DNA from 3 places in the Glaciecola sp. 1036 genome. Region 3 is predicted to be linked to each of the others. Evidence: predicted binding sites of a transcription regulator. Region 3 holds the regulator's gene; each other region holds the start of a gene.
What was found. The regulator sigma-54, encoded in region 3, starts transcription at its own class of promoters, with help from an activator protein. The targets are predictions, from matches to a motif close to GTTGGCACGNNNNTNGNNT.
Positions count from the first base shown of each region.

Region 1: a site for sigma-54 is predicted at 9,757-9,775, ahead of glnA (glutamate--ammonia ligase). Genes of this name have one in related genera too.
Region 2: a site for sigma-54 is predicted at 8,844-8,862, ahead of ACNKW3_RS14125 (flagellar hook-length control protein FliK). Genes of this name have one in related genera too.

Region 1 covers NZ_JBLWFH010000008.1:176,847-187,685, forward strand. The annotation lists gene trmB (tRNA (guanine(46)-N(7))-methyltransferase TrmB) at 1-94, shown strand, start outside; gene ACNKW3_RS13250 (EAL domain-containing protein) at 91-786, opposite strand; gene panP (pyridoxal-dependent aspartate 1-decarboxylase PanP) at 972-2,594, shown strand; gene ACNKW3_RS13260 (response regulator transcription factor) at 2,693-3,409, shown strand; gene ACNKW3_RS13265 (sensor histidine kinase) at 3,411-4,904, shown strand; gene glnG (nitrogen regulation protein NR(I)) at 4,910-6,322, opposite strand; gene glnL (nitrogen regulation protein NR(II)) at 6,315-7,370, opposite strand; gene ACNKW3_RS13280 (DUF4124 domain-containing protein) at 7,538-8,047, opposite strand; gene glnA (glutamate--ammonia ligase) at 8,148-9,557, opposite strand; gene typA (translational GTPase TypA) at 10,090-10,839, shown strand, end outside.
Region 2 covers NZ_JBLWFH010000009.1:130,436-141,274, forward strand. The annotation lists gene ACNKW3_RS14090 (efflux RND transporter permease subunit) at 1-2,211, shown strand, start outside; gene ovoA (5-histidylcysteine sulfoxide synthase) at 2,406-4,502, shown strand; gene ACNKW3_RS14100 (YceH family protein) at 4,571-5,224, opposite strand; gene ACNKW3_RS14105 (LytR/AlgR family response regulator transcription factor) at 5,298-5,999, opposite strand; gene ACNKW3_RS14110 (sensor histidine kinase) at 5,999-7,030, opposite strand; gene ACNKW3_RS14115 (serine hydrolase domain-containing protein) at 7,030-7,974, opposite strand; gene ACNKW3_RS14120 (hypothetical protein) at 8,004-8,678, opposite strand; gene ACNKW3_RS14125 (flagellar hook-length control protein FliK) at 8,951-10,839, shown strand, end outside.
Region 3 covers NZ_JBLWFH010000004.1:254,515-265,353, reverse strand. The annotation lists gene rapZ (RNase adapter RapZ) at 1-111, opposite strand, end outside; gene ptsN (PTS IIA-like nitrogen regulatory protein PtsN) at 173-616, opposite strand; gene hpf (ribosome hibernation promoting factor) at 624-911, opposite strand; gene ACNKW3_RS08405 (RNA polymerase factor sigma-54) at 942-2,438, opposite strand; gene lptB (LPS export ABC transporter ATP-binding protein) at 2,507-3,235, opposite strand; gene lptA (lipopolysaccharide transport periplasmic protein LptA) at 3,232-3,843, opposite strand; gene lptC (LPS export ABC transporter periplasmic protein LptC) at 3,797-4,357, opposite strand; gene kdsC (3-deoxy-manno-octulosonate-8-phosphatase KdsC) at 4,354-4,923, opposite strand; gene ACNKW3_RS08380 (KpsF/GutQ family sugar-phosphate isomerase) at 4,924-5,883, opposite strand; gene ACNKW3_RS08375 (calcium/sodium antiporter) at 5,886-6,842, opposite strand; gene ACNKW3_RS08370 (ATP-binding cassette domain-containing protein) at 7,309-8,106, shown strand; gene mlaE (lipid asymmetry maintenance ABC transporter permease subunit MlaE) at 8,124-8,900, shown strand; gene mlaD (outer membrane lipid asymmetry maintenance protein MlaD) at 8,908-9,432, shown strand; gene ACNKW3_RS08355 (ABC transporter substrate-binding protein) at 9,447-10,127, shown strand; gene ACNKW3_RS08350 (STAS domain-containing protein) at 10,117-10,443, shown strand; gene ACNKW3_RS08345 (BolA family protein) at 10,433-10,681, shown strand; gene murA (UDP-N-acetylglucosamine 1-carboxyvinyltransferase) at 10,692-10,839, shown strand, end outside.

The DNA.
Region 1 (10,839 bases), on a different contig from region 3:
CCAAGGGGAGCCAATAACGCCATTTGAGCGTAAATATTTACTGGATGGCCAAAGGTGCTGGCGAGCTTTTACGCTACTTGCTACCGAAAATTAACTTAATCTATTCGATACAGACAAGAAAAAACCTTGGCCATACTGAATCTGCAAATCTGCCACAGCGTCTAGAATTTCTTGATCTTCAATATTTTCAGCAATTAAAAGTACATTGTAGGTTTCACAGTACTGCTGGATTTTTTCAATCGATATAAATTGCTGTTGTATAGCAGGCGTTTTCAGCAATTCACCTCGTAGTTTTATAGCATTGATACCAGACGCTATGATAGCCAAGAGTTCGTTGCTACATTCAAACACGTCATCCACCGTCACAAAAAGTTGGGGCAGGCGACGAACCAATTGCCCTAAAACTTGTGGATTGTTTTTTACCGCTGAATAAGGGATTTCAATTCCGCATAGGCCTTTATCTACTTGGTTACAGATTTCAGTTACCGTTTCTAACACTAGATTATCATCCAAATCAGCGTCAAAAAGATTAATGTTCCAATGCATTTGTCTTGGACGACAGAATGCGTTAGAACGCTCTACCATCAAACGAGTTAAAGCGGCAGTAATTTGTTCTCTGGCGATACAGGTAATTTCACCAGTTGGCATCCATGCATCATATTGAGTTAAAGCTCGAGGGAAACATTCATAGCGTAATACTGACCCTGTGGATAGGTTATAGATAGGTTGAAAATAAGGCACAATATTATCTATATCGACTAATGGATGGTGAGAATGTGCTTGCAATGTCTTATTCGCTTAAAAACTGAACTACTTATACTTCTTTATCAGTCAGATTCTTCCAGTCTTTAATAAATTGGTAAAAAAAGTGTCATAATTTGCGTTTTTTATAAACTCTTGGATGTAATGCGCTTGGTAATTTTTCAGAACTGCGTTAAAGTTCGGCTCTCGGGGCATCGGGAAAACCTATTTTGATAAAAGCAGAAGTTAGTTTAGAACATCTTTTCAAGGTATTTACTAAGCCTGAAAATGATGACTCTACACTCGCAAAAATTGAACGGCAACTGTCAGATAATCTATCAGATTTTCTGTCTCAGCACGTGGTGACAAAAAAGACCTCGTTGGAAGAGATCGAAAAGGATTTTAATGATCCTAGAATTCCTCAGGAGCCCGAATTCGTATCCAGCCATGCTGAAGTATTATTAGATAAGCTCGTAGCCCACAGTGTAAATACTTATTCTCCGACCTTTATCGGGCATATGACATCTGCTCTACCTTACTTTCACTTACCATTATCTAAATTATTGGTAGGCCTAAATCAAAATTTGGTCAAAATTGAAACTTCTAAAGCCTTTACGCCTTTGGAAAGGCAAACGCTAGGCATGATTCATCACTTGATCTATGGAGAGAGTGATAAGTTTTATGAGAAATACTTACATAGTGCCAAACATTCTTTAGGCGCTTTTTGTTCGGGTGGCACCATAGCTAACATTACTGCACTTTGGGTCGCGAGGAATAAGATTCTTGGGCCTAAGGGAGTATTTAAAGGCGTATCGCAACAAGGGCTGGTAAGCGCTTATCAACATTATGGTATCAAGAACTTGGGCGTGATGGCGTCAAAGCGAGGCCATTACTCGCTAGGAAAGGCAGTGGACGTACTTGGCATAGGTCGCCAAAATATGCTCTCGGTAGATAGTCCAAGATACATGCTGGAGCCAGAAACTGCATTAAAAGTAGGTAATGCATTTCAAGCTGAAGGTAATAAGCTTTTAGCTATCGTTGGTATTGCCGGTACAACAGAAACCGGTCACGTTGATCCTTTAGATGAGCTAGCTGATGTTGCTAAAGAGCTAGGTTGTTGGTTCCATGTTGATGCAGCTTGGGGTGGCGCAACCCTATTTTCACAGAAAAACCGTGATAAATTATCAGGCATAGAAGAGGCAGATTCAGTTACCATAGATGCGCATAAACAAATGTACGTTCCTATGGGGGCGGGCATGGCGATTTTTAAAAATCCACACGATAGCAACGCTGTAAGGCACCATGCACAATACATATTGCGAGAAGGTTCTAAAGATTTAGGCGCCACCACCCTTGAAGGCTCCAGAAATGGAATGGCGATGATGCTGTATTCATCGATCCATATTTTCGGAAAAGGGGGATATGAGCTACTCATTGATCGCTCTATCGACCTTGCATTGAAATTTTCACAAATGATTAAACAAAGAGAAAATTTTGAGTTAGTCACTGAACCTAAACTCTCTATACTTACTTACCGACTTATTCCTGATGCCTTGCAGAATTTGGGTGAATTTGAAAATGAAACTCAAAAACGCATTAACAAACAAATCGACAGCCTGACCGTAGCTGTGCAAAAACAGCAAAGGGAAGCGGGTAAGTCATTTGTTTCGCGAACGCGCATCGAAGTAGAAAAATACCACGATCACTCAATCACTGTTTTTCGTGTTGTATTAGCCAACCCATTGACTACCGAAGAAGACCTATCTGCAATTTTAGACGAACAATTAGCTATCGCTAAAAATCAACAAACTTGGCATAAACTCGCCCACTGGCCTAAGTCAAAAATCGCATAAATTCAAGTTACACACATTTTCTGCAATAAAGTTGAATGGAATTTCAACCCAGTCCGGTCTTTTCACAAAACAATACAATTAGCTGAAAAGAGTGTTTTATGGATAAACTGCTTATTGTTGAAGATGATCTCGACATTGCAAATCTAGTAAAGGTAAACCTTAACGAATTAGGCTTTGAACTAGACCACCGTGTAGATGGAATTAGCGGGCTAGATGCCGCTCTATCTCAGACATATTCATTAGTTATCCTTGATGTAATGCTTCCTAAAATGAACGGCTTGGATATTTGTCGCAAGATAAGGGATCAAAAGCCAGAACAAGCAATTTTAATGTTGACGGCAAAAAATTCGGAAACGGATAGGGTGCTTGGTTTAGAGTTAGGCGCTGACGACTATATGGCCAAACCATTCAGTGTAAGAGAGTTGCAAGCTAGGGTTAGAGCCCTACTAAGACGTGCTGATTTGGTGCGTCAAAATCAACGAGTACTTGTTGATAATTCCAATAGTCTTATTTGTGGCGACTTGGTTGTAGACCGACGAACCCGAACCGTCGCTAAATCAGGAAAATGTATAGAGCTCACTGCAACAGAATTCGATCTCTTGTTTCATTTAATGCAACACCCAAATCAGGTGTTTAGTCGCAGTCAACTACTAGAATCCGTGTGGGGTTATCAGCATTGCGGGTATGAACACACGGTCAACTCTCACATCAACAGGCTAAGGTCTAAATTAGAAAAAGATGCGACAAATCCTGACTATGTACAAACAGTTTGGGGCGTAGGCTACAAATTTAATCAGGCCTCTGTGGTGCATTAGAATGTGGTTTCCTAAGCTCTGCTTTTACCAAAGATTAGCAATTTCATTAGTAGCGGGTTTTTTCACCATCATTGCCGTGCTTACTATTTATTCAACCTATTTGCAGCAAAGTATGCAGCATGAAGCTGAACAAAGATTGCACTTAGGTTTGGCTGAGCATTTAGTGTCAGATAACCCTATTTTGAAAGAAGGGGTGTATGATTACAAAGCGTTAAACAAATTGTTTCATACATTGATGTTGCTTGGGCCAAATTTTGAATTCTATTTCCTTGATCCTCAAGGAAACCTACTTACCTATTCAGCAAAAGCAAATGAGATTGTTCGCAAACAGGTGGATGTCACACCAATTAATGTAATGCTATCTGGTGGTAAAAGCTTCCCTAATTATGGTGATGATCCTAAAGACATAGATAAGCAAAAAATATTTTCAGTAGCCCCCGTTTACAACGATGATAGTTTGCAAGGGTATTTGTACATTATCATTGGTGGGGCACAGTACGATTCGATTACCGATAGCATTAAATCCAGTAAGGGAGTTCAACAATACATTTTGATAGTCTTAGCGGGCTTAATATTCTTGATGTTTGTGTTATTGGTGCTGTTTAAATTTTTCACCGCTCCGTTGAAAAAACTGAGTGATGATATGGACAGATTTCGCGGGGCTGGTTTTGATATAAAAAATGCGAAGATTACCTTATTACCTTGGCGCAACGACTCTCGCAATGAAGTTCAGCGTTTAGGTTACTCATTTAATGAAATGTTGCGGCACATCGACAAACAATGGCAGCAAATTAAACTTAATGACTTACAACGACGAACGCTTCTCGCGGATTTGAGTCATGATTTACGCACCCCATTGGCCAATATGCAAGGTTATATGGAGACCTTGTGCATCAATGATAGTCAATTGACCAGTGAGCAGCGAGATGAGTTTTTTGGCATTTGTACGCGCAATTTGCATAATTTGAAGCGGCTAATCGATCAAATTTTTGAGTTAGCTTATCTTGAGGGAGGCCATGTAAATTTGAAAATGGAACCTTGCTTGTTAGCTGAGTTATTACATGACATTGCAGCTAAATTTAATTTACAAGCTAATGCCAAAGATATAGGGCTGACGGTAGATATTCAAACGCCTAATGCCTACGTTAAAGCAGATATAGAGAAGCTAGAACGAGTGCTAACAAACCTCATTGATAATGCTATTCGACACACACCTGCAGGAGGCTCAATTCAACTGCAAATTAAAGAAGCCAACGACAAACTTGTGGTCAGTGTGAGGGATTCTGGAATCGGTATTGCTGCGGAGGAATTAGAGCATATATTTGTTGCACGTTACCAAGCAACCAATAGTCAAAAAGGGACGAAAACCCATGTAGGATTGGGGTTAGCAATTAGTCAAAAACTCATTGCATTATTTGATTCTACGCTTGAAGTAACGTCCGAAATAGGTAAAGGGACTAGCTTTAGCTTTACTCTTCAGCAAGCTAAAGCTTAGTACGCCTAATCATCGTCAAAATTTAATTCTTTAAGCTTTCGAGTTAACGTATTTCGGCCCCAACCTAAACGTTTGGCTGCCTCTTGTTTATGTCCACGGGTATGTTTAAGTGCTCGACTTAACAAGATCTTTTCAAAATCATATTGAGCTGTGTCTAGAATATCGTTCTTACCCGCTAATAATTGTTTGTCAGCCCATTGAGAAAGTAAAATCGTCCAATCATCACTTTCTGCAGCCTGTTTTACCTGCACGCCAGAAACGTTTAATTCTGGTGGTAGGTCATCGATTAAAATTTCTTGACCACTGGCCATCACAGTCAACCAGCGACAAGTGTTTTCTAGTTGCCTTACATTACCCGGCCAAGCGACTTCCATTAGCCTATCAGCTGCCGCCTTAGATAACTGTTTGCTTTCAACGCCTAATTCTTTAGAGGCCTTGTTTAAAAAATGTCGGGCCAATAATGGTATATCTTCTCTTCGTTCATGCAGACTAGGTAAGTGTATTTTTATTACGTTTAGTCTGTGGTACAAATCTTCTCTGAACTTGCCTTCTGCGACTCGCTGTTCCAAGTTCTGGTGAGTGGCAGCGATAATTCTTACATCTACTTTTACCGGTTGATGACCACCGACCCGATAGAATTGTCCATCGGCCAAAACCCGCAATAATCGTGTTTGTACGTCTATTGGCATATCACCTATTTCATCAAGGAATAAGGTACCGCCATCGGCTTGTTCAAAACGCCCTTGGCGGCTATTTTGTGCCCCAGTAAAGGCGCCTTTTTCATGCCCAAACAGCTCTGATTCAATTAATTCTGTCGGTATTGCCGCCATGTTTAACGGCACGAAGGTTTTATTTGCTCGCGGACTGTGTTTGTGCAGTGCTTGTGCAACTAATTCTTTACCTGTACCCGATTGGCCATTAATCAATACGCTAATAGAAGAGCGCGAAAGTCTTCCAACGGCCCTAAATACTTCCTGCATTGCCGGCGCTTCACCAATGATTTCTGTACTGTTTGTTAGGGTATCTTGTTGTTTTAACTGACTTGTTTCACGGGCATGTTCAATGGCTCGTTTGGTGAGTGAAACAGCTTCATCAATATCAAAGGGTTTAGGTAAATATTCGTAAGCGCCACCTTTGTACGCTTTTACTGCGCTATCTAAATCAGAATGTGCTGTCATTATGATAATAGGGAGATCAGGAAAGTGTTGATGGATCTCGTCCAACAGCGTCATACCATCCATTTGCGGCATTCTGACATCGGAAATGATGACTTGTGGAGCATTGCCACTGTGAATTTGAAGTAATAGATCTTCAGGGTTAGAAAAGCTTAAACACCCGATGTCGGCAGATTTAAATGCCTTCTCTAATACCCATCTAATGGAGCTATCATCGTCCACTATCCATACTGGCTCATTCATCTGCTAAATCCTGTTTTATAATTGGTAAATAAAGCGTAAATTCGGTATATCCTGGAAAGCTATCAACATCTATTTTGCCAAAGTGATGATTTATTAGGGTTTGTGCAATCGATAACCCAAGTCCACTGCCATTGGCTTTACTTGATACCATTGGATAAAAAAGTGTGTCTCGGACTTCTTTGGGAATTCCTGGACCATTGTCAACAATGCTCACCAGTGCTGAAAGGCTGTGGGGCTTTCCATTAATCACACAGCGGCGCTCTATTCTGGTGCGTAACCCTATGATGGGTCTTTCAATTTTTGCTTCACTCAGTGCTTGGCAAGCATTACGTACGATGTTTAATATGGCTTGTTCAAGCATATCTGGATCGGCGTATACTTCTGGTATAGAGGGGTCATAGTCGCGCTCGATATCAATATCAATAGATTGATCAGCGGTAATGACGCGTTTTACTTTTTCTATTACCTCATGCAGATTACACAGGCGTTTATGCGGCAGTGTATTTGGCCCTAACAAACGATCTACCAAAGCCCTGAGCCTGTCAGCTTGGTCCATAATCATTTGGGTAAATTCTAACTGATCTTCATTTGGCAGTTGTCGGCTTAGCAGCTGTGCTGCACCTCGAATGCCTCCGAGAGGGTTTTTAATTTCATGGGCTAAACCACGAATTAAATCTCTAGCAGCCATTTGTTGGGCATACTGTTGGGTTTCTTGACTTATTTTTCGTTGTTTATCCACGTGCATGATTTCAAACAGAATCATTTTTTCGCCGTCGATTAATGCCAAGTTAGCCTGCATATCTACCAGCAAGCATCTGCCATCTTTAAAACAGAGTTGTAATTCAGATTGAGAGAATTCTTCACCCGCTTCAAATACGTTTTCAAAACGGTCTTCGTCAAAACTATCAGGCGCAAAAAAGCTTAAGAAGGGCTTTTGGCAAATTTGCGATTTGCCAGTCTCAAAAATACTCAGCGCAGCGTCATTCACAAATACCACATGATATTCGCGGTTGACCATTACAAGTGCAGTTTTCATGCACTGTAACATGCTATCAATCTGGTTAAGCTCTAAAATCAATGTAAATCCTCGACTAAAGACTAAATATGCACAATATAAGTGCATTGCTTCATCTTAGTGAATGTACATAACCTTCACAAGGGATTAATTGAATAATGGAATCCCTGTATTCCCTTAGATATTAAGCTGTCCGCTAATTAATTGCGCGGGATTAATACTGAGGCTCTATGTAAAAATAATGTTCGTTGCTCGGACGATGCAATTATCTTGCCTGAGTTGTCAGTGAAATCCACTTTATATGAGTATTCTCCTCGGTCCATGTTTTCTAATTGAAAAACACCGCTTGGAGATTGGAAGGATTGGCCGTTTATAGTGAGGTTGTACATGCCTCCGATAGAAGGTTTTAGTTGAGCTTGAATGGAAAAATTGCCGGAATTATCACGCAATGTTGCTTCTTGTTTTGGAGACACGATGGTGAGGTTGAATTGTTTTTTCTTAACCGCTACATCTGGTTCGATTTTAGGTACCGGTGAAGAAGGTATTACAGTAGTGCTATCTCCTAGTATCACTTCAATTGCACCAGGGGAGGGCTTATCAGAAAAGGTAACAGTGCCATCTGCATGAACAGTTTTATATACAATGGTTTGACCATTCACTATGAAAGGGCAAATGAAACAAAACAAACCGACTAAAAATAAAGACTTCATAACAGGTCCTTAAAAGCACTATTCTTCATATTCTATCATACGCAATAAAAAAGCCTGCATAAAGCAGGCTTTGGTATGGTTTAAGCGGTGTAGTTATGATTTATACGCTGTAATACATGTCAAACTCTACTGGATGAGTTGTCATGTTCACTTTTTCTACTTCTTCAGCTTTAAGTGCGATGTATGCATCAATCATGTCGTCAGACATTACACCACCAGCAGTTAAGAATTCACGGTCTTCATCTAGTGCAGCAAGGGCCATTTCTAGCGAGCTAGCAACTGTTGGAATAGAGGCAGCTTCTTCAGCAGGTAGATCATATAAATCTTTATCCATTGAATCGCCAGGGTGAATCTTGTTTTTGATTCCGTCGATACCAGCCATCAACATAGCAGTGAACGCTAAGTATGGGTTAGCCGTTGGATCAGGGAAACGAACTTCGATACGACGTGCTTTATCGCTTGTTACATATGGAATACGGATAGATGCACTACGGTTACGAGCAGAGTAAGCTAACATAACTGGCGCTTCAAATCCTGGTACCAAACGCTTGTAAGAGTTAGTAGAAGCGTTAGCAAAAGCGTTGATAGCACGTGCGTGCTTGATGATACCGCCAATGTAATATAATGCTTCTTCAGAAAGACCTGCATATTTATCACCAGCAAAGATGTTTTTACCATCTTTAGAGATAGATTGGTGACAGTGCATACCAGAACCGTTATCACCTACAAGTGGTTTAGGCATGAAAGTAGCGGTTTTTCCGTATGAATGGGCAACGTTATGAATAACGTACTTGTAGATTTGGATTTCGTCAGCTTTGCTTACTAATGTATTGAACTGACAAGCAATTTCGTTTTGACCAGCAGTTGCAACTTCGTGGTGGTGAGCTTCAACAACCAAGCCCATTTCTTCCATAACTAAACACATGGCAGCACGAATGTCGTGAGCCGAATCTACAGGAGGAACTGGGAAGTAACCGCCTTTCACACCTGGACGGTGACCCGTGTTGCCACCTTCGTAGTCTGCACCAGAGTTCCATTTAGCTTCTTCAGCATCAATAGAATAGAAAGAACCTGCCATATCAGTGTGGAACTTAACGTCTTCGAACAAGAAGAATTCTGGCTCTGGACCGAAGAAACAAGTGTCGCCGATACCAGTTGATTTAAGATACTCTTCAGCACGCTTAGCAACAGAACGTGGATCACGGTCATAACCAAGCATTGTTGTTGGTTCAACGACGTCGCAACGAATATTAATTTGTGTTTCTTCAGCAAAAGGGTCTAAAACAGCAGAGCTTGCGTCTGGCATTAGAATCATGTCTGATTCGTTAATACCTTTCCAACCTGCAATTGAAGAACCATCGAACATTTTACCTTCTTCAAAAAACTCTTCATCGACAAGGCGAGCAGGAATTGAAACGTGTTGCTCTTTACCTTTAGTATCAGTGAAACGTAAATCTACAAACTTAGCTTCGCTTTCTGTTATAAGCGCTATAGCTGACTCAATTGACATATTGTCCTCCACTTATTTAAGTCCGTTGTGTGAGTAGTAAAAGCTTGTTCAAGCAAATTCGCATAAACAAAATCAAAAAAATAATGGATCTTTTATAAAATCAGCAAGCGATTCTGACACTCGATGATAGTCATCAAGATTAAAACCTAATGCAGATGAATAAAAGAAAAATCTAGTTATTTATTCTTGAGGTTTCATCAAGCGATAATCATGCCATGAGATGTAAATATAAATTAGCAATAAAAACAGTGACATATAAACGATGCGAAATAATAATACTGAAAATTGCACTGTTATGATGCATTTATTTGTGAGGGTTTGCACTATATTGGTTTGAAGGTCATGTGCTAATACCCTCAAATTAAAATCCGTTAGTTACTATCTTGTGAATGACAAAGCCTTAGACTGTTAAATTAGTTAAAAAATCGACAATTCCAATAGCACAATGGCGAATAAATCTGTAGAATCCGCCGCCAGTTATTTGTTGCCCGCGAATCAACCGATTGGCGGGTTTATTTTTTTGAGAGAATGTATGTCTGTTAGTATCGATAAAATTCGCAATATTGCCATTATTGCGCACGTTGACCACGGGAAAACTACCTTGGTTGATAAACTCCTGCAACAATCAGGAACGTTAAAATCACGTGGTGAAAACCAAGAGCGTGTAATGGATTCTAACGATATCGAAAAAGAACGTGGAATTACTATCCTAGCCAAGAACACGGCGATTAATTACGGTGACTACCGAATTAACATCGTAGACACTCCTGGGCACGCCGACTTTGGTGGAGAAGTTGAACGTGTAATGTCAATGGCTGACTCAGTACTACTATTAGTAGATGCTCAAGAAGGTCCAATGCCACAAACACGTTTTGTAACCCAAAAAGCATTTGCTCAAGGTTTAAAACCTATCGTAGTTGTGAATAAAATTGATAAGCCAGGTGCTCGCCCTGATTGGGTAATCGACCAAGTGTTTGACTTGTTTGATAACTTGGGTGCTACCGACGACCAATTGGATTTTCAAATCGTTTATGCTTCTGCACTCAATGGTTGGGCTGCACATGAATCTGATGAAACTGGTACGGATATGACACCATTGTTCGAAACTATCATCGAACAAGTAGCGGCACCGGACGCGGACGCTCAAGGCGCGTTCCAAATGCAAATTTCTCAACTTGATTACAACAGTTATGTTGGTGTTATCGGTGTTGGTCGAATTAAGCGTGGTTCAGTGAAAGTAAACCAGCAAGTGACTGTAGTTAATGCTGCTGGTGAAAAGCGA
Region 2 (10,839 bases), on a different contig from region 3:
AGTGTTAAAGCCAAACTTGAACAACTTGCCAAAGGACTACCGGAAGGGGTTGAAATCCGAACTGTTTACGACCGCTCAACCTTGATTCAAAGTTCGGTGGATAATTTACAGAACAAGCTACTGCAAGAAATTATTGTGGTAATTGTAGTTTGTTTACTCTTCTTATGGCACCTACGTTCGACCCTAGTCGCCATGATCAGTCTACCTTTGGCGGTTTTGCTAGGCTTTGTGGTTATGTGGTTGCTCGATGTGCGCATTAATATTATGAGTTTAGGTGGTATCGCCATTGCTGTTGGTGCTCTAGTCGATGCCGCAATTGTAATGATAGAAAACCTGCATAAACATTTACATCATTATCAACAGACTCAAGGCAAAGTGGCAAAAGGGAAAGCACACTGGGAAATAGTCAAAAAGTCTTGTTTTGAGGTGTGTCCGGCACTTTTTATTTCGCTATTAATCATTACCTTGAGTTTTATTCCAGTGTTCGGTCTTACGTCTCAAGAGGGCAAGTTATTTGGTCCTTTAGCTATGACTAAGACGCTAGTTATGGCAGCCTCAGCGCTACTCGCAATTACCCTAGTACCAGTGCTACTTAGTTTGTTGGTAAGAGGACATATAAAAGATGAATCAGTTAATCCCATCAGTCGAGTACTTACTTGGCTTTATGCGCCCATGTTAAAACTGTCATTAAAATTACCTTGGTTGACTATTTTATTTGCAATCGCAATAGCAGGATCTGCTTATTATCCTTGGCAAAAAATGGGCAGCGAATTTATGCCTGATTTGCAAGAAGGTGATCTCATGTATATGCCAACCACCTTACCAGGCGTCTCACCAGCTAAAGCAGGGGAGCTCTTGCAACAAACTGATCGTTTAATTAAGACACAACCAGAGGTAGCCTCTGTGTTTGGTAAAGTAGGTAGGGCAAATACAGCGACAGATCCTGCACCGCTTACAATGCTAGAAACCACCATTCAATTGAAAGATATAAGCTTATGGCGCCCAGGCATTACGTTAGATGACATAATTTCGGAGCTTGATCAGCGAGTACAAGTACCTGGATTGACCAATGCTTGGGTACAGCCGATACGAACCCGAATCGACATGTTATCAACAGGTGTCAAAACCCCTGTAGGGCTTAAAATTTCAGGTACTAATTTAACCCAATTACAAGCAACAGCAGTAGCGGTTGAGCAAGCTCTGGGAGATTTACCTGAAACCCAAAGCGCCTTTGCTGAACGCGCCAGATCTGGGCGTTACATTGAAATAGTACCTAATCGACTCGCTTTAGCACAATACGGTTTGAATATCATGCAAGTACAACAGTTGGTACGTTACGCTGTAGGTGGAGATGAAATTGGCATTAGTGTACAGGGTGACAAAAGATTTGGCATTAATTTGCGTTTTCCTCAAGATTATCGTCAATCGCCTGAGCAATTACGGGACCTGCCAATGCGAGGAAATAACGGACAATGGCTCACTTTGGGACAAGTGGCGAGTATTGAGATAGCAGATGGGCCAGCCCTTATAAAAAGTGAAAACGGTCGATTAATGGCCTTGGTATTTGTGGATCTAAAGGACAATGTCGATATTGCTGCATACATTCAAAAAGCCCAATCACATTTGCAAACCGAAGTGAATTTGCCAATAGGATCAAGCGTTACTTTTACCGGGCAATATGAATATATGCAACGGGCCGAACAAAGCATGCAATATTTGGTGCCCTTGACCTTATTAATCATACTGGTCTTGTTATATCTGACCTTTAATTCGTTTGTGCAGGCGTTTTTAGTCATGGCTAGTTTGCCAATCGCGCTTTCTGGCAGTTTGTGGTTAGTTTATTTGCTCGGCTATGAAATGTCAGTGGCCGTGGCCGTGGGGATGATTGCACTGGCGGGGGTCGCCGCTGAATTTGGGGTAATCATGTTGTTATACATTAATCGGGTTCGCCAAGATACCGATTTACCTCTCGATAAAGCCATCTACCAAGGGGCTCTACAAAGAGTTAGACCAAAAGCAATGACGGTAATAACTATCATTGCGGGTTTGCTACCTATCATGTTGGGTGAAGGGAGCGGTAATGAAGTTATGCAGCGTATAGCAGCGCCCATGCTTGGGGGCATGGTGTTAAGTCCCATCATTTCTATGTTGGTAATTCCATGCGCGTTAAAAATGCTTGGTCGATTTGGTGAAGCGCCTAAAAGTAACTAGATGACCTTCAGCACGAATAATGCATAAAGATAAACAGGCTCTACTATGACTCCGCAATAAGATTTGGCATGTCGCGGATTTGAATTTGTGTTAGATTACATGCAAATAAATCTTATTGCGTGACAAATAAGTAAGTATTTTTACAGTAAAAATGAACATCTAATTTCTGTTAGTTTAATTTTTAGGGGCAATACATGAAGCATCCCCATACCCCCGATTTACGGGAAGGTACGGTTGAGGAAAAACGCAAAGAAATACTGTCATATTTTCTTGATGCCTTTTCCACTTATGAATCACTTTTTTCAGTACTTAAAGACCAACAGGCTTTTTATCAGCGACCGGAAAAACTTCGTCACCCCTTAATTTTTTATTTTGGTCATACAGCCACTTTTTATATTAATAAGTTAGTCCTAGCAAAAGCTCTAAAGCAACGAATTCAACCAAAATTTGAGTCATTGTTTGCCGTTGGCGTGGATGAGATGAGTTGGGACGATCTCAACGAAACCAACTACAACTGGCCCAAGGTAGAGGAAGTTCGCTCATATCGCCAACAAGTTAAAGAAGTAGTGACTGAGATTATTCAGAATATTGAATTTACTATGCCCATTGATTGGGACAGTCCTATGTGGCCAATCATCATGGGCATTGAGCACGAGCGAATTCACCTTGAAACGTCCTCAGTTTTGATTCGTCAACTGGATATATCTTATGTACAAGGCTCTGCTGACTGGCCTGCATGCCCAAATTCTGCTTCGAATCCAGAAAATAGACTCATCCAAGTGTCCCAAGGTGAGGTGAGTCGAAGTAAAAATTTTGATGACAACATTTATGGCTGGGATAACGAATATGGTGCCGATAATGCCGACGTTGCTAGTTTTAAAGCGTCTCAATACTTAGTTTCCAATGGCGAATTCTTAGCCTTTGTACAAGAAAATGGGTATCTAAATAGTGAATATTGGGAAGATGAAGGTTGGCAGTGGCGAGAATACACGCAAGCGACACATCCGCACTTTTGGCGAAAAACCCCAGAAGGTATCCTATATCGAACCATGTTAGAGGAAATACCATTACCTTTAAACTGGCCGGTTGATGTGAATTATCATGAAGCAAAGGCATTTTGTAATTGGAAAAGTGAAAAGACGGGTAAAAATTTACGCTTACCATCAGAACATGAGTGGTTGAGACTTCGCGACTTTGTTGGTTTGACACAAGCAAGATACAGTGAAAATGCTAATATTCATTTATCAAAATTTGCTTCCTCTATGCCGGTTGACGTTAATGCTCACGGCGACTTTTTTGATATTATTGGCAATGTTTGGCAATGGACGGAAACGCCTATTTATCCTTTAGAAGGATTTAAAGTACATCCTTTATATGATGATTTCACCACACCTACTTTTGACAATAAACATAATTTGATTAAAGGCGGGAGTTGGATCTCCACAGGAAATGAGGCCAGTAAAGATAGTCGTTACGCTTTTCGTCGGCACTTTTTCCAACACGCTGGATTCCGTTACATCGAATCAGACTTAGATATTCAAGTCTCTGATTTAGATTACGAAAGTGACACCCAAATTTCTCAGTATTGTGAATTCCACTATGGCAGTGAATACTTTGGTGTACCTAATTTCCCAAAAGCATGCGCGCAACTATGTCTTAAACAGATGGAAGATAAACCTAAACGTAAAGCGCTAGATCTTGGGTGTGCAGTGGGTCGAGCTTCGTTTGAATTGGCAAAAGCGTTTGAGCATGTGGATGGGGTTGATTTTTCAGCGCGTTTTATCAAAGTAGCAGCGGCATTTCAGGAAAGTGCTGAGATTCGATATACCCTAGTTGATGAAGGGGAATTAACCTCGTTTCATGTACAAAGGTTAAGTGCATTAGGGCTATCCAAAGCACCGAATATTGCCTTTATGCAGGGCGATGCCTGTAATCTGGCAACCAAATACGATAACTACGACCTTATTTTCATGGGCAATTTGTTGGATAGAGTTTATAGCCCGCGCAAAGTGCTTAAGATAGTCACAGAACGGCTAAATGTGGGGGGGATTTTAGTGATTACTTCGCCATTTACTTGGCTTACCGAGTATACAGAAAAAAATGAATGGTTAGGCGGTTACAAGGAATCTACAGGGGAAACCTTAACGTCAACCAATGCGTTAGAATCAGCGCTGGCGCCTCATTTTAAACGTGTTTTTGGCCCTGTGGAAATCCCCTTTGTAATTCGTGAAACCAAGCGAAAATTTCAACATAGCTTGTCTGAATGCAGTGTGTTTGAAAAAATTCGATAACTAGATAACTTTGGGGCTAGTTGATTATCTAGCCCTGAGTGGATAAGGAAATCTGAATCCTGTTTACGTTAATTTTCCAAGTCATCTAGTCTAGCTTTCAATTGTAAAACATCTGCTTCTAGCGCTGCTATTCTTTCTAGCGCCTGTTGCAAAGCATCATCTGATTGCAATGATTCAGTTTGCACCTGAAAACTAGATTCAAAGTCACTTTCTATATCGTGAGGATTAAACATCTGGCTATAACGAGACTCTCGTTTGCCTGGTTCTCTTGGCAGTTTGACTACTAGTGTCTCGCTATTAAAGTCGCTCAAAGACGTTAGGCAATCTTCTACTTCTTGTACATTGGCAAAATCTGCCAGACGATTGGTGCGGGTTCGTAATTCTCCCGGTGTTTGTGGTCCTCTTAACAACAGAACGCAAATAATGGCCCTTTGTTGTGGAGAAAATTTTAAACTGCTAAATTCTGTATTACAAAATCTGTGCTTGTACTTAACTACTCGACCAGAAGCTTGCTGGAACAATAAGTTTTTACCGTCTAGTTCGTCTAATACATTTTGCACTTCTTGTTCGCTAAGTTGCAATACAGGTTCGCGATTGCTTTTTTGGTTACAGCCCAAGGTTAAGCTGTTCAAAGATAGGGGGTATTGATCAGGGGTGGTAATTTCTTTTTCCAATAAAACCCCAATTACACGGGCTTGTAAGGCGGTTAGTTGAGTAATCATAGTCAGTATAATGCTAGCTAATTTGCTCGGATGTTAACCTTAATAATCTGAATTGGCTAGTGCTAGAATCTGGCTACAACGACCATCGTTGTTTAAACAGCACTGCCTGTCTGCGCGAAATTTCTAGCTCTAGTCCATTTTTAAGTGTTACCTCGAAACCATTGCTAATAGAGGCTTCTATGTGTTCTATATATTGGGTATTGAATATCCAACTGCGACTGGCACGAAAAAAGGACGCTTGAGGCAAGCGGCTTTCTAACGCCGTCAAATTCTTATAAATACAGGGCGTTTTTGCTTCAAGATAGACTTTGCTGTAATTGCCTATAGATTCGAAGGCGATAATTTTGTGCAGTGGCACAAAGAAACAATGTTCACCGTCTTTTAAAAACACCTGACTGTCCATGGTCAAAACGTCGCATACTTTATTGGAATAAGCCGGAAGCTTATCCAATGCGGTAATCAAGCGTTCTCGGGTTACTGGCTTTAATAAATAATCTTTCGCATCATAATCAAAAGATTTAAGGGCATAATCATCATAAGCAGTAACAAAAATCACTTGAGGTGGGTGATCAAGTTGGTCCAATAACTGAAAACCGTCGCCCCCTGGCATATTAATGTCGAGTAATAATAGATCTGGCGTGTATTGTTCAACCCTGGTTTTCGCTTCAATAATGTTACTGGCTTCTTGTATTTCATCAATGCCATCTATGCTTTCAAGTTGTTGTTTTAATTCCACTCGTGCCAGTCGACTATCGTCAACAATAAGAACTTTCATTATCCCAACTCCAAGGGTAAACAAATTTTAGTGACCACAGCGTCATCTTGTTGACTTAGGTCGATGGATGCATCTCCATCATACAATAAAGCTAAACGGCGGCGGATATTGGCAATACCAATACCGGATTTGAGTTTGTCTTGCTTTAAGATACCGGGATTAGTGACTATCACTATCAGTTTAGATGATTCACTATTTATTTGTATTCCAATTGTACCGCCAGAAACACTATGACTGAGTCCGTGTTTGATGCAATTTTCTACACAGAGCTGCAATAACATTCTAGGCACCAAACATCTGGTGCAGTTTTCGTCTATTAACTCTTCTGTATGTAATCTATCTTCAAATTGGATACTGCACAAAGCAAGGTAATCCCGCACGAATCCCATTTCTTTTTCTACTGTCACCTTAACACTTTGTTCTTGATTAAGGGCGTACCTTAGCATGTCAGATAAAACCGCCAACATCGTTCGAGAGCGCTCTGGATCTTCTAATATAAGCGCTCGAATATTATTCAAACTATTAAACAAAAAATGCGGCTTTAATTGATTGGTTAACGCATCTAGTTGAGTATCCTGTAGAAGTTTTTGAGTTTGCTTTAATTGGCGCCAGTAGCTTATAGAAACATAGAGTGCGCACCATAAAAATAGTAGCGCAAGCATATTTAAAAAGTTGCCAGTGAACACTGATTTTATTACAAACCAACGCTGACTCGCGGGAATTGGGAATGCGTAGTCAGTGGTAGAAAGAATAAACACAATGCTAATCATGACGCTCACGGCCATGGCTGCAAAGAAGATGCTGGCGAGAATAAAATAAAGGATTTGCTGCCACATAACCCAATTTTTCACCAACTTTCGATACAGATATCGAATTCCGTGAGAGCCAAGTGCTGAGCAAGTAATTAATATGGCGCCGTATAAAAATTCAAAGGGAGGATTAACAGGTCTTTGGGCAATTATGGTACTCGTAAAGGCGTAGACTAGCCCCCAAGCGCTTACTTGAATTATTGCGTAAAGGGACAACCTCATCAGTACTTTTCTTCCATTTGTTTAGCGATAGAAAAACCTGCACTGGTAATGTTTTTTGCTACGTTTGTCAAAATGACGATTCCTAATTGTTTTTCCTTGTTAAAAGCGACAAAAGCACAAAAACCAGCGGTTTGACCTGCATGCCAAAGCCAGTCTTCCCCATGTCGCATCCAGCCCATAGTCATGGAGCTATCTTCATTGGTAGCTAAATTTACCCAAGTTTGAATAGCTAAAGTAGTATCTTCTTTATGCAGAATACTTTGCACCATTGTTTTCATATCTTGTATCGAAGCAATAACAGAGCCGGCACCCGCTAAAGCATCAAAATGCCAATTACTCACTTGTTCTAGACTAATATCATATCCTGATGCTAGCGCTTCGGGAACTTTATTTGGCACTGCAATTGCGGCTGTTTTCATGCCTAAAGGCTCGAAAACTCTTTTCTGCATTAGGTCCGGATATGAGGCTTTGAAATAAATTTCTGCCAAGGTTGATACAACGCCGAAACCATAATTTGAATAGCTGAATGTTTTTTCACCTAAACTCACGTTGGCAAGATCATTAAATAACATGTCTTTAGTGTAAGTAGCATAGGGATCTGTCAGATCATCTAACGGCATATTTGTTGGTAATCGAGGTAATCCACTGCTATGACTCATCAGTTCTGCCAAGGTAATATTTGCTAGCACTGTATCTTCAGTAGCTAGATCTTGGATGGAAATTTGGCTAATCACTGGTTTGTGTATATCAATTTTATGGGTTGCTACAGGTTCGGCAAAAGCGAATGCGGTGACAGGTTTACTCACAGAACCTATTTCAAAAAGGGTATCCTTAGTAACCTTTAGCTTCAGAGCAGTATCTGCAAAACCATGGGTGAGAATAGAAGTGTCTTCAGCGGTTATTAGCGCAATAGCGACACCTTGTTGTCCAAAGTATTCAGACAACCAAGGTGTCAAATCGCCTAGTTCAGGAATTATTGAGGGAGGGCTTTTTTTTTAAGTGTTAATGGCATAGCAGCACCTTGAATAAAGGTTCCTACCCATTCCCCATCTTGCCAGTCGGCTTGGTAATTTGCATTTAGCATGCTTGATGTGAAACTCAAATCGTCATTAGTGATGCTAAATTTGTCTACCGGAATGCCGAAACTTTGTTGTTGTGGGCTATCTAAGGTAACGTGGTACTGATTGTTTAACACGGCCACTGCTAACACTAATGGTAAAGTAGCGCTCTTAGAAATTTGTAAGTCACCAAACCAGCGGGTTTCATTGTCTAACATAACAAGACTTTTTGCGTCTAAACGTTTGAGTTCAATGGGGAACTTGCGTTGTTGGCTAAAAGTGCCAGAAAGTAAATCACCATCAAATGAGCCTTTAAAAGAAGCATTTAATTCTTTAACCTTAAATTCTAGGGTGTTACCTGTAATAGAAAACTCATCAACGGGTTTATCCTGCATTCCTTGATTAGGACTATCCAATAACACTATGTAGCCATCATGGGTTTTATTTATTTGAACGCCTAAAACAATACCTGCATTAGGCGCAAATTCTAAAAGTCCGCGCCACTGACCTGAGTAATCGTCTGAAGCCTGAGTAGCAGAGGCGAAAATACTAAGCAGTAGGCTGAGTAAAATTGCTTTAATTAATTTCATAACTGTCTCCATAGGTTTTTACTCAGACTAAACTACTTTTGTTTATCACTGGGCAATTATATGACGACCGGTCTATATTCTTGTTTAACGGTAATTCCGCTATAAGTTAACAGATGTCGTCATATATAAACACTTAGATTTTTTGATTTAGATTGTTGTTAGTATTTTGGTATGCCATTTGCAAAAGTGTAGATAACTCGGCTGATTGCATATTTAAATTGTTATTTAAATCAATGCTATAGCTAACATACGGCGTTTAGGAAACTTTATATATGATGCAACAAATTGCCACCCAAACAAAAGATATTGCCGCCCCAATATTGCCGGTAGATGTCAAAGTTGAACCAAAAGACGGGACAGAGTTTTCATTAGTACTACAAGAACAAACCAGTCCAAAAGTTTCAGCCTTTGAAGGCGCGCGTACTCGAGCTGAGAAAATAAAAGGTGACGAGCCAACTGGAAATAAACACCAGCAAAATAGTGAACCACAAGCAAATACGCCTGAGCCTTTGTCTGACGACGTCAACGCTAAATCTCCCCAAAAACCGGAAAACGTGGAACAGGTAGACCAAGTCGTTGATACAAAAATTAGTGGGGCAGAAAAACCTAAAACGGAAAATTCTGATAGTAATCTAGATAATGAAAATGATCATGATGATGAATATATTGTCGCTATTGATAACTATGAAAAGTATTCGCAAATTTTGCAGGAATCGGGTGCTGATTTTAATTACGTAGAATTTGTCACCAGCGTAAAAGCAATCAACCAAGATACCTTAGCATCCGAACAAAAAGGCATTGATGGTGGTTTACTAGACACAGAACAAGTCGACGTCGAAACTTTGTCAGAGGAAGAAGCTGATTTCGCTATCGTGCATTTAAGCCAAGAAGATTTGCAAGCTATTTTAGAAGCGCAGCAGAATACGAATACTGAAGGGGAAGTAGTTAACGAAGAATTACGCCAAGCAATCGAAAATCTGATGTCGCAAATGAAAGAGGCTCAAGAAAACGACAGCCTTAACAGTGCAGAAACTCAAGCTCAAGAGTCATTTGATCAAGCTTTAATGGAGCAACTTCTACAGCAACCGGTAGAGACAAATACAGAGGTTGCAGATATTATTCAGCAGTTTTCTGCCCAAGAATCTACTACCATTGATCTAGAAAACCTTCCTAAAGAGATCCTTGCATCCATATCAAAAGCGCTAAATGAACTCTTAGATGCCAAAGAAACTACTATTGAAGCTATTGATAAGACTGATCTACAGACTTTGAAGGAAACCATCAAAGCAGTTGACTCACAATTGAATCAGATGTTGGCGGAAACTGCTGAAGAACAAAGTCTAGCACAAGCAGACACAGGGCCTATTCTGCAAGAAAATAAATCAATCGAAATCAAGGTAAATACTAGTTCTGAGGATGCAAATAAACCTTTAAAACAATTAATTGCTTTAGATGAACAGCGCTTGGAAAAAGCGCTGGATAATCTGCAGCAAAGAGTGCAACAGCTGGTGGTTAGTATGCCTGAATCAAAAGGCAACGAATTTGTTGCTGCCTTGCAAAGTGGTGTAAAGGAATTTAAAAATCAGTTGGCCCAAGGTCGAGAACCAGGGATAGATTTAAAAGCCCTTGTGAGCGAAGCTTTGGCATCTACCGAAACTCAAATATCTGACAAAGCACTGCCAAAATTAGACCAGTCAATCAGTCAATTCTCCGCCACATTAAACTTAGCATCTAGTGTTCAGCAAAATCCGCAACTTCATGCTAGCCAGCTATTTACGCAGGCTGAAACAGTAGCTATGGAAAAAATTGCACAAACTTCTCTAGAAGGTACGAAACTTGCTCAAGCCAGTTCAAGTGCTACAAGTATAGATAAAGCAGTGAATATTTTTAAGCCAGAGGGACAACAACAATTGGTAGAAAAAGTCCGCTGGATGATAAACGGGCGTAACACTGCCGCGGAAATAAGAATGGATCCGCCTGAGTTAGGCGCTATGCAAATACGTATAAATATGAATGGTGATGCTGCGACAGTGAACTTTGCCGTGCAATCCATTCAAGCTAAAGAATCTTTGGAGCAAGCAGTTCCAAGGTTGCGAGAGATGTTACAAGAGCAGGGGATTCAGTTAGGACAGTCTTCTGTTCAGCAAGATAGTAAAGGCTC
Region 3 (10,839 bases):
GAGAAGGTTGACGGGAATATTGTCAACACAGTAGTAACCCAAATCTTCGAGCGCTCGCAGCGCGATTGATTTTCCTGACCCTGAGCGGCCACTGATGATAAGTAATTTCATTACTGCTAGTCCACTTTGCCAGTTGCAACTTTTTCCTAGCTTACCACAAAGAAATGAAATGTTAGGCTAATGCGGCAATTATTTGATTTTTATTTTCAGCACTGCGTATCGCTTTAACAATATCTTTATTACCTAATTTTCTAGCAATAGCGGCTAAAGATGCGAGGTGTTTTTCGGCTTGTTCCTTGGGGACTAAAATAGCGAAGAAAATATCCACCGGGCGATTATCGATAGCATCAAAGTCTATGCCTGAATCACTGGTCACAATAATGGCCATTACATTGTCGATTCCGCTTATGCGACCATGAGGAATTGCAATGCCGTTGCCAATGCCTGTGCTGCCCATTTTTTCGCGGCTTAATAAACTATTAAGCACATCAACTTGATCGAGTGAGGGATTTTGTTTTACCGCAATCTCGCTGATGATTTCTAAAATTCGTTTTTTGCTTTGGCACTCAACCGCACATTTGGTGCGGTCAAGTGAAATTATGTCTGAAATTATCATACAACACTTAGTGGCGTTTTAGTTTCTCTTTGTGTTTGATGACTTGTCGATCCAATTTATCTATCAGCGAGTCAATGGCTGCATACATGTCGGTATGCTCTGAATCAGCAAATATTTGACCACCGTTCAAGTGTAACGTGGCTTCTGCTTTTTGATTCAACTTTTCCACATTTAAAATCACATGAACATTATTGATGTGATCAAAATGACGTTCCAACTTTTCAAACTTAGTATCTACATAATTACGAAGAGAATCAGTGATTTCAACGTGATGACCAGTTAGGTTAATTTGCATAATGCTAGGCCCTCTTTTGTTGTATAAGTCTTAGATCAGACTCTTACGTTGGTTTGATGGGGGAATGTTTAACGATTCCCGGTATTTTGCAATGGTTCGCCGAGCAACTTGAATTCCTTGCTCTGCGAGCAACTGCGCAATTTTGCTATCACTCAGTGGCTTAGCCGCAGGCTCTGCAGCCACTAATTTCTTAATCAAAGCTCTAATTGCAGTAGATGAGGCGTTTTCGCCAGAGTCCGTTGCAACATGACTTGAGAAGAAATATTTCAGTTCGAAAATACCTCTAGGTGTATGCATATATTTCTGGGTGGTAACACGTGAAATTGTCGATTCATGCATATCCACCATCTCTGCTACATCGTTGAGTACCATGGGCACCATTTTTTCAGGTCCCTTTTCGAAAAACTCTTTTTGTCTTGTCACTATACAATGTGACACTTTTAATAAGGTTTCGTTTCGTGATTCTAAACTTTTTATAAACCACTTTGCTTCTTGCAGGTGGGATTTTATAAATTGAGACTCAGTTGGGTTTTTTGTGGTTTTCGCTAAACTGGCGTAAGTGTCATTGACCGAAAGGGCAGGAAGGGCGTCGTTGTTTAATTCAACCATCCACACGCCTTTGCTTTTGTACACATTTACATCAGGGATGACATATTCTGGTTCTTTGGTTGAAATGGCTGTACCAGGTCGCGGATTTAGCGTTTTAAGCAACTTCATAACTTCACGCAGTTGCTCCTCTTTCAATTTAGTTTTTCGCATTAAGGTGCGATAGTCTTTACCACCAAGCAAGTCTGAATATTCTTGAATTAAGTCTCTTGCTTCTTTCAACCAAGGTGTGTCCACAGGAAATTGATTTAGCTGTATCAGCAAACATTCTTGTACGTTTCTGGCACCTGAGCCTACAGGGTCACAGTGTTGAATGCGTTTTAATACACATTCAACTTCATCAAGTTCAATTTCTTCGTTGTCTAACGATTCTAAAATCTCTTCACAACTTACGGTGAGGTAGCCAGCTTCGTCAATGGAATCAATGATAGCGATAGCGATACTTTTGTCGTTATCTGAAAAATGACTCATTTCAATTTGCCAAAGCAGGTGGTCTTGAATGGAGTCGCTGGTTTCACCTTGATATACGTAATCATCGTCAGGATTTGAACCCACCATTTTGATAGGAGCCGAACTAGAACCTAAATACTCATCCCAAGAAGTATCCACGGGTAAATCATCAGGAATATCACCTTTCTCTAGGGCATCATGGCTATCAAGGGTTTCTTCCCTGGCAGAAGCTGATTCAGTGAGCTTTTCTCCATTGTTATCAACATTTTTGTCGATATTGTTATCTAGCTGTTGTTTGCCGTCTTGCTCGGGATTGTGTTCGGTAAGTTCTAAAAGCGGGTTAGATTCTAATGCTTCTTGAATTTCTTGTTGAAGATCCAAAGTGGATAACTGCAATAACTTAATTGCCTGCTGCAATTGCGGCGTCATGGTGAGCTGCTGACTGAATTTAAGCTGTAACGAAGGTTTCATTACTATTTTACACTTCCACTAAAAATTGCGATTTCATTAAGTTCGCTAAAAAGTTGTTAACCACTTTATCACAAAGAGAACTGCTCTCCTAGATAAACGTCTCTAACTTCTTGATTTGCTAATACTTCTTCTGCTGTACCAGCAGCAATCAAAGAGCCATGGCTTACAATGTATGCAGTTTCACACACATCTAAGGTTTCTTTTACATTATGATCGGTGATTAAGACACCAATCCCTCTTTCTTTCAACTGATAAATTATTTTCTTTATATCACTAACAGAAATAGGATCAACACCTGCGAAGGGCTCATCTAATAAAATAAACTTGGGGTTTGCGGCTAAAGCTCTTGCTATTTCTACTCTGCGGCGCTCGCCACCGGATAAACTCATGCCTAAATTATTTCGGATATGATTGATGTTAAAATCGTCTAAAAGCTCATCGGCTTTCTGTTCTCGCTGCTCAGCACTAAGCTCTTTTCTAGTTTGCAAAATCGCCATGATATTTTCAAACACAGAAAGTTTTCTAAAAATGGATGCTTCTTGGGGAAGATAACCAATGCCATGTCTGGCTCTTTCATGCATAGGTTGATAAGTGAGCTCATTTTGGTCGATGGAAATTTCGCCTTTGTCTAGCGGGACTAGGCCGACAATCATATAGAAGGTAGTGGTTTTTCCTGCGCCGTTAGGGCCCAAGAGACCAACAATCTGCCCCGTGGACACTTCCAAACTAACGTCTCTAACAACCTGTCTAGACTTATAGGATTTCGCTAAATGTTTTGCACACAGGGTACTACTCAATTTACACCTTCGTCGTTTTCGTCTTGGTCACCAAAGCTTATAACAGTATTTACTTTGCCTTCATTGTTACCATCAGAGCTTGCATTGATTTTATCATTTAACATGTCGTAAGTTATAGAAGAGGCTGTTACTTTTGATTGATCTTTGGTTATCTCAGCATTGCCGGTTAAAGTTATGGTCTTGGTCGCGACATTGTATACAATAGCATTTGCCAGCGCACTTACATAGGAGCCATCTTCAAGCCTTTGACGATAGCTGGCTGGTTTGCCGGTGGCGGTAATAACCTCGTTACCTTTAGATGCATCGGCTTCTACTCGGTCTGCTTTGATTTCCAGACTACCTTGTTGAATCACCACGTTATCGATCAAAATAGAGGTTTTTGCTTTACCATCCAGTTCTTGATCATCCGAGCGAATATTCATGTCTTTTTGAAAATCTGTCACTATGGAATCAAAGCTAGTGCTATCTTGCTGCTCTTGACTGGTCTCTTGGGCATTCAGCATAAAACTAAGACAAAGCCCAAGACAGATCACTGGTACGCATTTGACCAAGCGTTTACCACTAGCTTTGAGGAGAATAAAAAGTGCGTACATGTTGTTTAAGCTCATATTTTTGAGTTGCTAGATTACCTATAATGCCAATGCTCTTAACGTTAAAATTTTCACCAACAATTTCAACAGGTTCGTCAGATAATAAGGTTTTGTCATTTAAATTAATTTCAATGTATTGAGTATTAATTTCTTTGACATACTCTTGCTCATTGAGATTTAGTATTTTGACGTTGCGTTCTAGTTGAATGCGACTGTTCTCGTATAAGGTACCTTGTTCAGCGGTGACTTGCCAAGGCTCACCAGTTTCCATGTATACAGTGTAAGTCGGGTTATCAAATACCATAAATCCCAAAGGCTGGTAGTGCTCCATTTTGGTTGCTGCTACCTGATGACTCAAAATACCATTATCATCAAATATTTTACTATTCAAATTGACGACTTGATAGGTTGGGACAACGATTAAATCTTCATTCGCTTTGGTTTTTGCTTCTTCTTCATCAAAAAGAATCACTAGATACAGACCAATAACAGCTGAAAATATTAACGCTATGCTCCAGCCAATTCTGTTCATATACTAGCACCATGTATTTTATCAAGCAGCCCTTTCGATTGTAACACTAAATCACAAAACTCTCTCACAGCACCTTTACCGCCCGGCAGAGAGGTTACGAAGTTTGCTTGCTGTTTAACACTAGGGTGAGCATCTGCTACGGCTACTTTAATTGCGCTACAAGAAAACAAACCAAGATCTGGTACATCATCACCTATACTGGCTATTTCATGTTGCGAAATTCCGTGAGTTTGCATCAATGATTGTAGTGCCTGATATTTTTCTTCTTCGCCTTGTATAATAAATCTGGCGCGCAGTGATGTCATTCTTTTTTCGACGATTTGTGACTGACGGCCGGTAATGACAGCAATATCTACTCCGTTATTTGCAAGTGCTTTTACGCCGTAACCATCCTTGCTATTAAAGGCTTTCAATTCTTCGTTTTGGTTACCCAAATAGATAAAGCCGTCAGACAGAACTCCATCCACATCTAGCACAAGTAGTCGAATATCCTTACACATCGCAAAGATATCAGCATCAACTGGGCCATAAAGTGTATCAACAGTGTTTTTAGAAAACTGTGCCATTTACACTACTCCCGCTCTCAACAACATATTGATGTTGAGTGCGCCAACGGGTTGATGATTTTCATTCACAACAATGAGCGCGTTAACTTTTTTCTCTTGCATAATATTTAAGGCGTCCACTGCAAGTGCATCTGGGGTAGTTGTTATGCCTTTGGCGGTCATAACTTGATTGACGTTAGCAACTCGAATATCAATATTTTTATCCAGGGCTCGCCTTAAATCGCCGTCCGTGAAAACACCAATCATAACGTCATTTTCAACGATTGTGGTTAAGCCTAAACCTTTTGAAGATATCTCTAACAGCGCGTCACTTAACAGGTCTTGAGGATTCGATTTGGGCACGTCTTCAGGACCGACCATAATATCTTCGACTGTCAATAACAAGCGCTTACCCAGAGCGCCACCAGGATGAGAAAAGGCAAAGTCTTCAGCCGTAAACCCTTTAGCTTCGAGCAAAGCGATAGCTAGTGCATCGCCCAAAACTAAGGTTGCTGTAGTACTGGTAGTCGGCGCTAATCCTAACGCACAGGCTTCTTGCTTTACATGCAGTGCCAGCGTAGTTTGTGCAAATTTAGACAGTGTTGAAGAGGGATTGTTCGTAATGGCGACTATGGGCACCTTGATGCGTTTAATCGCGGGTAACAATGCTATGAGTTCAGAGGTTTCTCCGCTATTGGATATCGCAATAAGAACATCATTTTCAGCCAACATACCAAAATCGCCATGGTTAGCTTCACCTGGGTGCATAAAAAAAGCAGGTGAACCTGTGCTGGCCAACGTAGCTGCAATTTTATTGGCGATATGCCCGGATTTCCCCATTCCAGTGACAACAATTTTTCCAGCACATGAAAGTAAAAGATCACAGGCTTGGTTGAAAGGCGCTCCTAGATGTTGGGAAAGGTGAGTAAGCGCCTCTATTTGATTTTCAAATGTTCGTTTAGCAGATTCTAAATATGGCATTTTTACATAAACAACATATATTGATAAGCAAGGAAGAATAAAAGGAAAACGCCTCCCTCTATTCGATTTATTTGGCTCGTACCGCGCAATTTAAAGCTAAACACAAATAGCAATATAGTAAGCCCTAACATGACTAAAGAGTCTCTATTGGCAGCGGAACCATCCAACTCAGATGGCATTATTAAACCTGGCATAGCTAAAACAGCCAAAATGTTAAATATATTAGATCCGATAATATTGCCTAATGCAAGATCATCTTCACCCTTAGCGACACCTGCAATACTTGCTGCGAGTTCTGGTAAGCTCGTGCCAATAGCAATAATGGTTAAGCCTATAACCAAGTCACTGATGCCAAAATATTTTGCGATATAAACCGCTGAATCAACTAAAAAACTAGCACTTGTAGGTAACAAAATTAATCCTACGACGACCCAAAATACGGCGGTTGATGTAGGTACATTGTTGGGGATTTCAGCATCCGTTTCAGCTACCAAAGGGTCGCCTTTATCCACTTTAAATGATAAGACACCCATGCAAGCTATGACCAAAACGAAAAGCGTAATTAAAACAATCCCTTCTATTCTAGTTAAATGGCTGTCGGCGACGAAATACACGGCTAACAAGGTCACAAGTAGCAGAACAGGTAATTCTCTTTTGAGTGTGGTTGAAGAAACCAACAAGGGTTTAATTATCGCAGTTAGACCAAGTACCAAAGCGATATTGGTAATGTTGGAGCCTAACGCGTTACCCACTGCGGTGTCCGGTTTTCCAACCATGGATGAGGTTGCACTTACTACGATTTCTGGGGCTGATGAGCCCATAGCAACGATAGTTAAGCCTATCATCATTGGCGATACACCAATATTTTTTGCTAAAGCTGAGGCGCCATAAACGAAGCGATCTGCACTCCAGCTTAATATCGCTAATCCAATAATAAAAATAGTTATGTTTAGTAACACGAGACCTCTAGTGTCAGAATTGCTTGGTTATTCGATAAATTAATTCAATCAAATATTCGTTGTTAGTTATTGTTTTGCGGTGTTTTTAACCCGCACACATAGTATGTATACTAGCATAAGTTGAAAAACGATGATTAAATTTTGACATTTCTTCTATCCCTAGGTTCATTTGATTTCAACCCTATTGCGGGTGCGAATTTTTACATACAAGTTAGAAAATCCCTAATGGTTTCAAAAAATCGAACATTCTCTTACAAAAATTAACAATTAATTTTAACTTTAGTTCATTGAAATAAGGTAAAATAGCGTTATATTGAAACTTTGTGATTAAGCGCATTGGGTACCAAAACGTTGTCTATAAAATAGTCAATGTTGAACTTCCTTCTCAGTAAAGACTCATTCTAGGCACAAAAGTTAAGATTTTTGAGATTCCCTTTTTTATTAATTTAAGGACTTCGCAAGCAACATGGCAGAATCAATAGTCACCGTCGATAAAATGCACTTCTCTCGGGGAGAGCGCGTGATTTATGACGATATTTCACTGAATGTGCGAAAGGGGGCTATCACTGCAATCATGGGGCCGAGTGGAATAGGCAAGACGACACTTCTAAAACTTATTGGTGGTCAGCTTGCTCCAGATAGCGGTTCGGTGCTTTTTCAGGGTAGCAATGTGCATAAAGTCTCCCGACATAAACTCTACGAATTGCGTAGGCGCATGAGCATGTTGTTTCAAAGTGGTGCTCTTTTCACCAATATGACGGTGTTTGATAATGTTGCTTTTCCATTACGCGAGCATACTCATCTAAATGAAGATATTATACGTACAATAGTGTATCTAAAGTTAGAAGCTGTGGGTTTACGTGGTGCTTATGATTTAATGCCGAGTGAACTTTCAGGTGGTATGGCGAGAAGAGCAGCTTTAGCAAGAGCTATCGCATTAGATCCAGATTTGATCATGTACGATGAGCCTTTTGCTGGACAAGACCCAATATCTATGGGGGTTCTTGTGTCTTTGATTAAGTCGTTAAATAAAGCGCTTAATTTGACCAGCATAGTGGTAACGCACGATGTGACAGAAGTATTGAGTATTGCTGACTATGTGTATATTTTGGCGAACAAAAAAATCATTGGTGAGGGTACGCCTAATGAAATTCGCCAATCTGATTCGGATTTAGTACAACAGTTTTTGGAAGGAAAAGCGGACGGGCCCGTTCCATTTCATTATCCAGCGCAAGATTTACGTACTGCATTAATTGGTGAGTAAGGAACAAATAATTCGATATGCAAAAATTGATTAATCTAGGGCGCGGAACACTTGATTACATTGCCGCTATAGGCAGCGCCAGCATGATGTTGTTTGGCGCATTATTTGCCTTTCCCACCTGGAAAAACACCAGATTGATGGTGCACCAAATGTATGTGGTAGGCGTACAGTCCTTGCTTATTATTATAGTGTCAGGTTTGTTTATTGGTATGGTAATGGCGCTTCAAGGCTACACTATCTTGGTGAGTTATGGAGCAGAAGGCAGTTTGGGGCCCATGGTTGCTTTATCTCTGCTTAGAGAATTAGGACCTGTGGTTACTGCATTATTATTTGCAGGCAGAGCTGGTTCAGCCCTTACCGCAGAAATCGGGTTGATGAAAGCCACTGAACAGCTAAGCAGTTTAGAAATGATGGCAGTAGATCCTCTTAGACGGGTATTGTCACCTCGCTTTTGGGCGGGTGTTTACAGTATGCCTATGCTGGCGCTGATATTTTCAGCGGTAGGTATACTAGGTGGCCATCTGGTTGGGGTCGATTGGCTAGGCGTTGATAGCGGAAGTTACTGGTCAATCATGCAATCTACAGTGGAATGGAATGAAGATGTGGTTAACGGCGTAATCAAAGCGTTGGTATTTGCTTTGGTGGTTGTTTGGATAGCGCTTTATAAAGGATACCATTGTATCCCTACATCGGAAGGAATAAGTAAAGCGACGACTGAGACGGTAGTGTACTCATCGTTGACAATTTTAGGGTTAGATTTTGTGTTAACAGCGTTAATGTTTGGAATAAGTTAGGAAAGCCATGACCAGCAGAAAAACAGAATTATTAGTCGGAATCTTTGTTGCGTTAGCCATAGCAGCAACGTTACTTTTGGCGCTTAGAGTTGCCAATCAAGGTATGGCTGGTGGTGGTGAAACTTATACACTTACTGCTCGCTTTGATAACATTGGTGGTCTAAAAGCTCGTTCATCGGTGAAAGTTGGTGGCGTTATTGTCGGTCGTGTAAGTCGAATTTATTTAAACGAAAGAGACTTAGTACCCATGGTTGAGATGGAAATTTCTACTGAATATGCAAATACTTTTCCTGATACCAGTTCGTTATCTATCTTAACTTCTGGTTTGTTGGGTGAACAGTTTATTGGTTTGAAGCCGGGGTTTATTTTCCCAGAAGATTTGGAAATGATTGAAGAAGATAAAGTTTGTGAAACTAGTCCTTATGAAAATTGTCCATACCTCACAGAAGGTGAAGAAATTATGGATACTAAGTCGGCACTAGTATTGGAAGATTTAATCGGACAGTTTTTATTTAACCAAGGAAACGAATAGCTATGAGAACCCTAATGATAAAAGTACATAAACAATTGGCAAGTTTGGTCGTTGTACTATTGTTGTCGGTTGGTGTTTCTGGGCTGGCAAACGCGGCTGAAGTTGATAAAACTGATCCCTATAAAATGGTGCAAGATGTAGCTTCTGTTACTTTTGAGCGAATCAAAAATGAAAAACAGGACATTAAGAATGATCCTGAACGTTTAAGAGTGATCATGGAAGAAGAGTTACTTCCCTTTATTGATTACCGTTTTTCAGCCTATAAAGTACTTGGAAAATACGTTAACACAGTAGAAAGAAAAGATTTGCTCGAATTTATCAGTGTATTTCGTCAATATCTAATCACCAGCTATGCTGTAGCTATGGGTTATTATGATGATCAAACGGTTGAATTTGAACCCGGTAGAGATTTTTCAGATCGAAGCGATGTAACAGTACGTGCTGTCATTAAAGACGATGATCGTCCAGACATTAAAGTTGCTTTTAAAGTCCGTAAAAACAGAAAAACCAACGAGTGGGAAGCTTACGATATGATTGCCGAAGGCATTAGTTTGTTATCTAGCAAACAAACTGAATTCGAAGCGATTATTCGTAAAAACGGTATTCAAGAAGCAATATCACTTATGCGTGATAGCATTGAGCAACCGATTCAACTTCAACAAAGTGAAGAGCAAGCAAATAACAGTGAAAATTGATATTTCAACTGACGGCGCTAACAAGACCGTTCATATTCTAGAAAACTTGACACAACAGACGCTGAACGTTAACTTTTTCGAAATGGCTCAAGGCCGAGATTTAAAAAAGCAGGGCGTTCAGCATCTAGATATCTCTCTAGCCAAAGTAGATCGCGCTGATACAGCTGGTTTAGCTTGGTTGCTTAACCTCAAACGAGACGCAAAAGCGAATGGAATAGACGTTTTATTGCACGACATGCCGAGTAAATTGGTTGATCTTGCAAGACTTAGTGGCGTCGAAACGCTTTTAGAGGCAGAACATAATAATGACAAATGAAGAAGTTGCAGATCTAGTTAAATCCTCCCTCGAACTTTTTGACGTAAAAGTGAAAAGTGAAGGCACTCACTACCAAATCATCGCCATAGATGACAGGTTCGAGTCCATGACCCGAGTAAAAAAACAGCAAATGATATATGCGCCGTTGTCAGATAAGATTGCAGATGGCACTATACACGCGATTTCTATAAAAACATTCACACAGTCTCAATGGCAACGCGAAAAGCTGTTTAATTAAAAGGTTAAAAATGGACAAACTGGTCATCAAAAAAAGCCCGCCTCTGTCGGGCTCAGTTGTAATTTCTGGTGCAAAAAACGCTGCATTACCCCTATTGATTGCAAGTTTGTTAGCTGAAGATGCCTGTACCTTTAGTAATGTCCCAAACCTAAGAGATA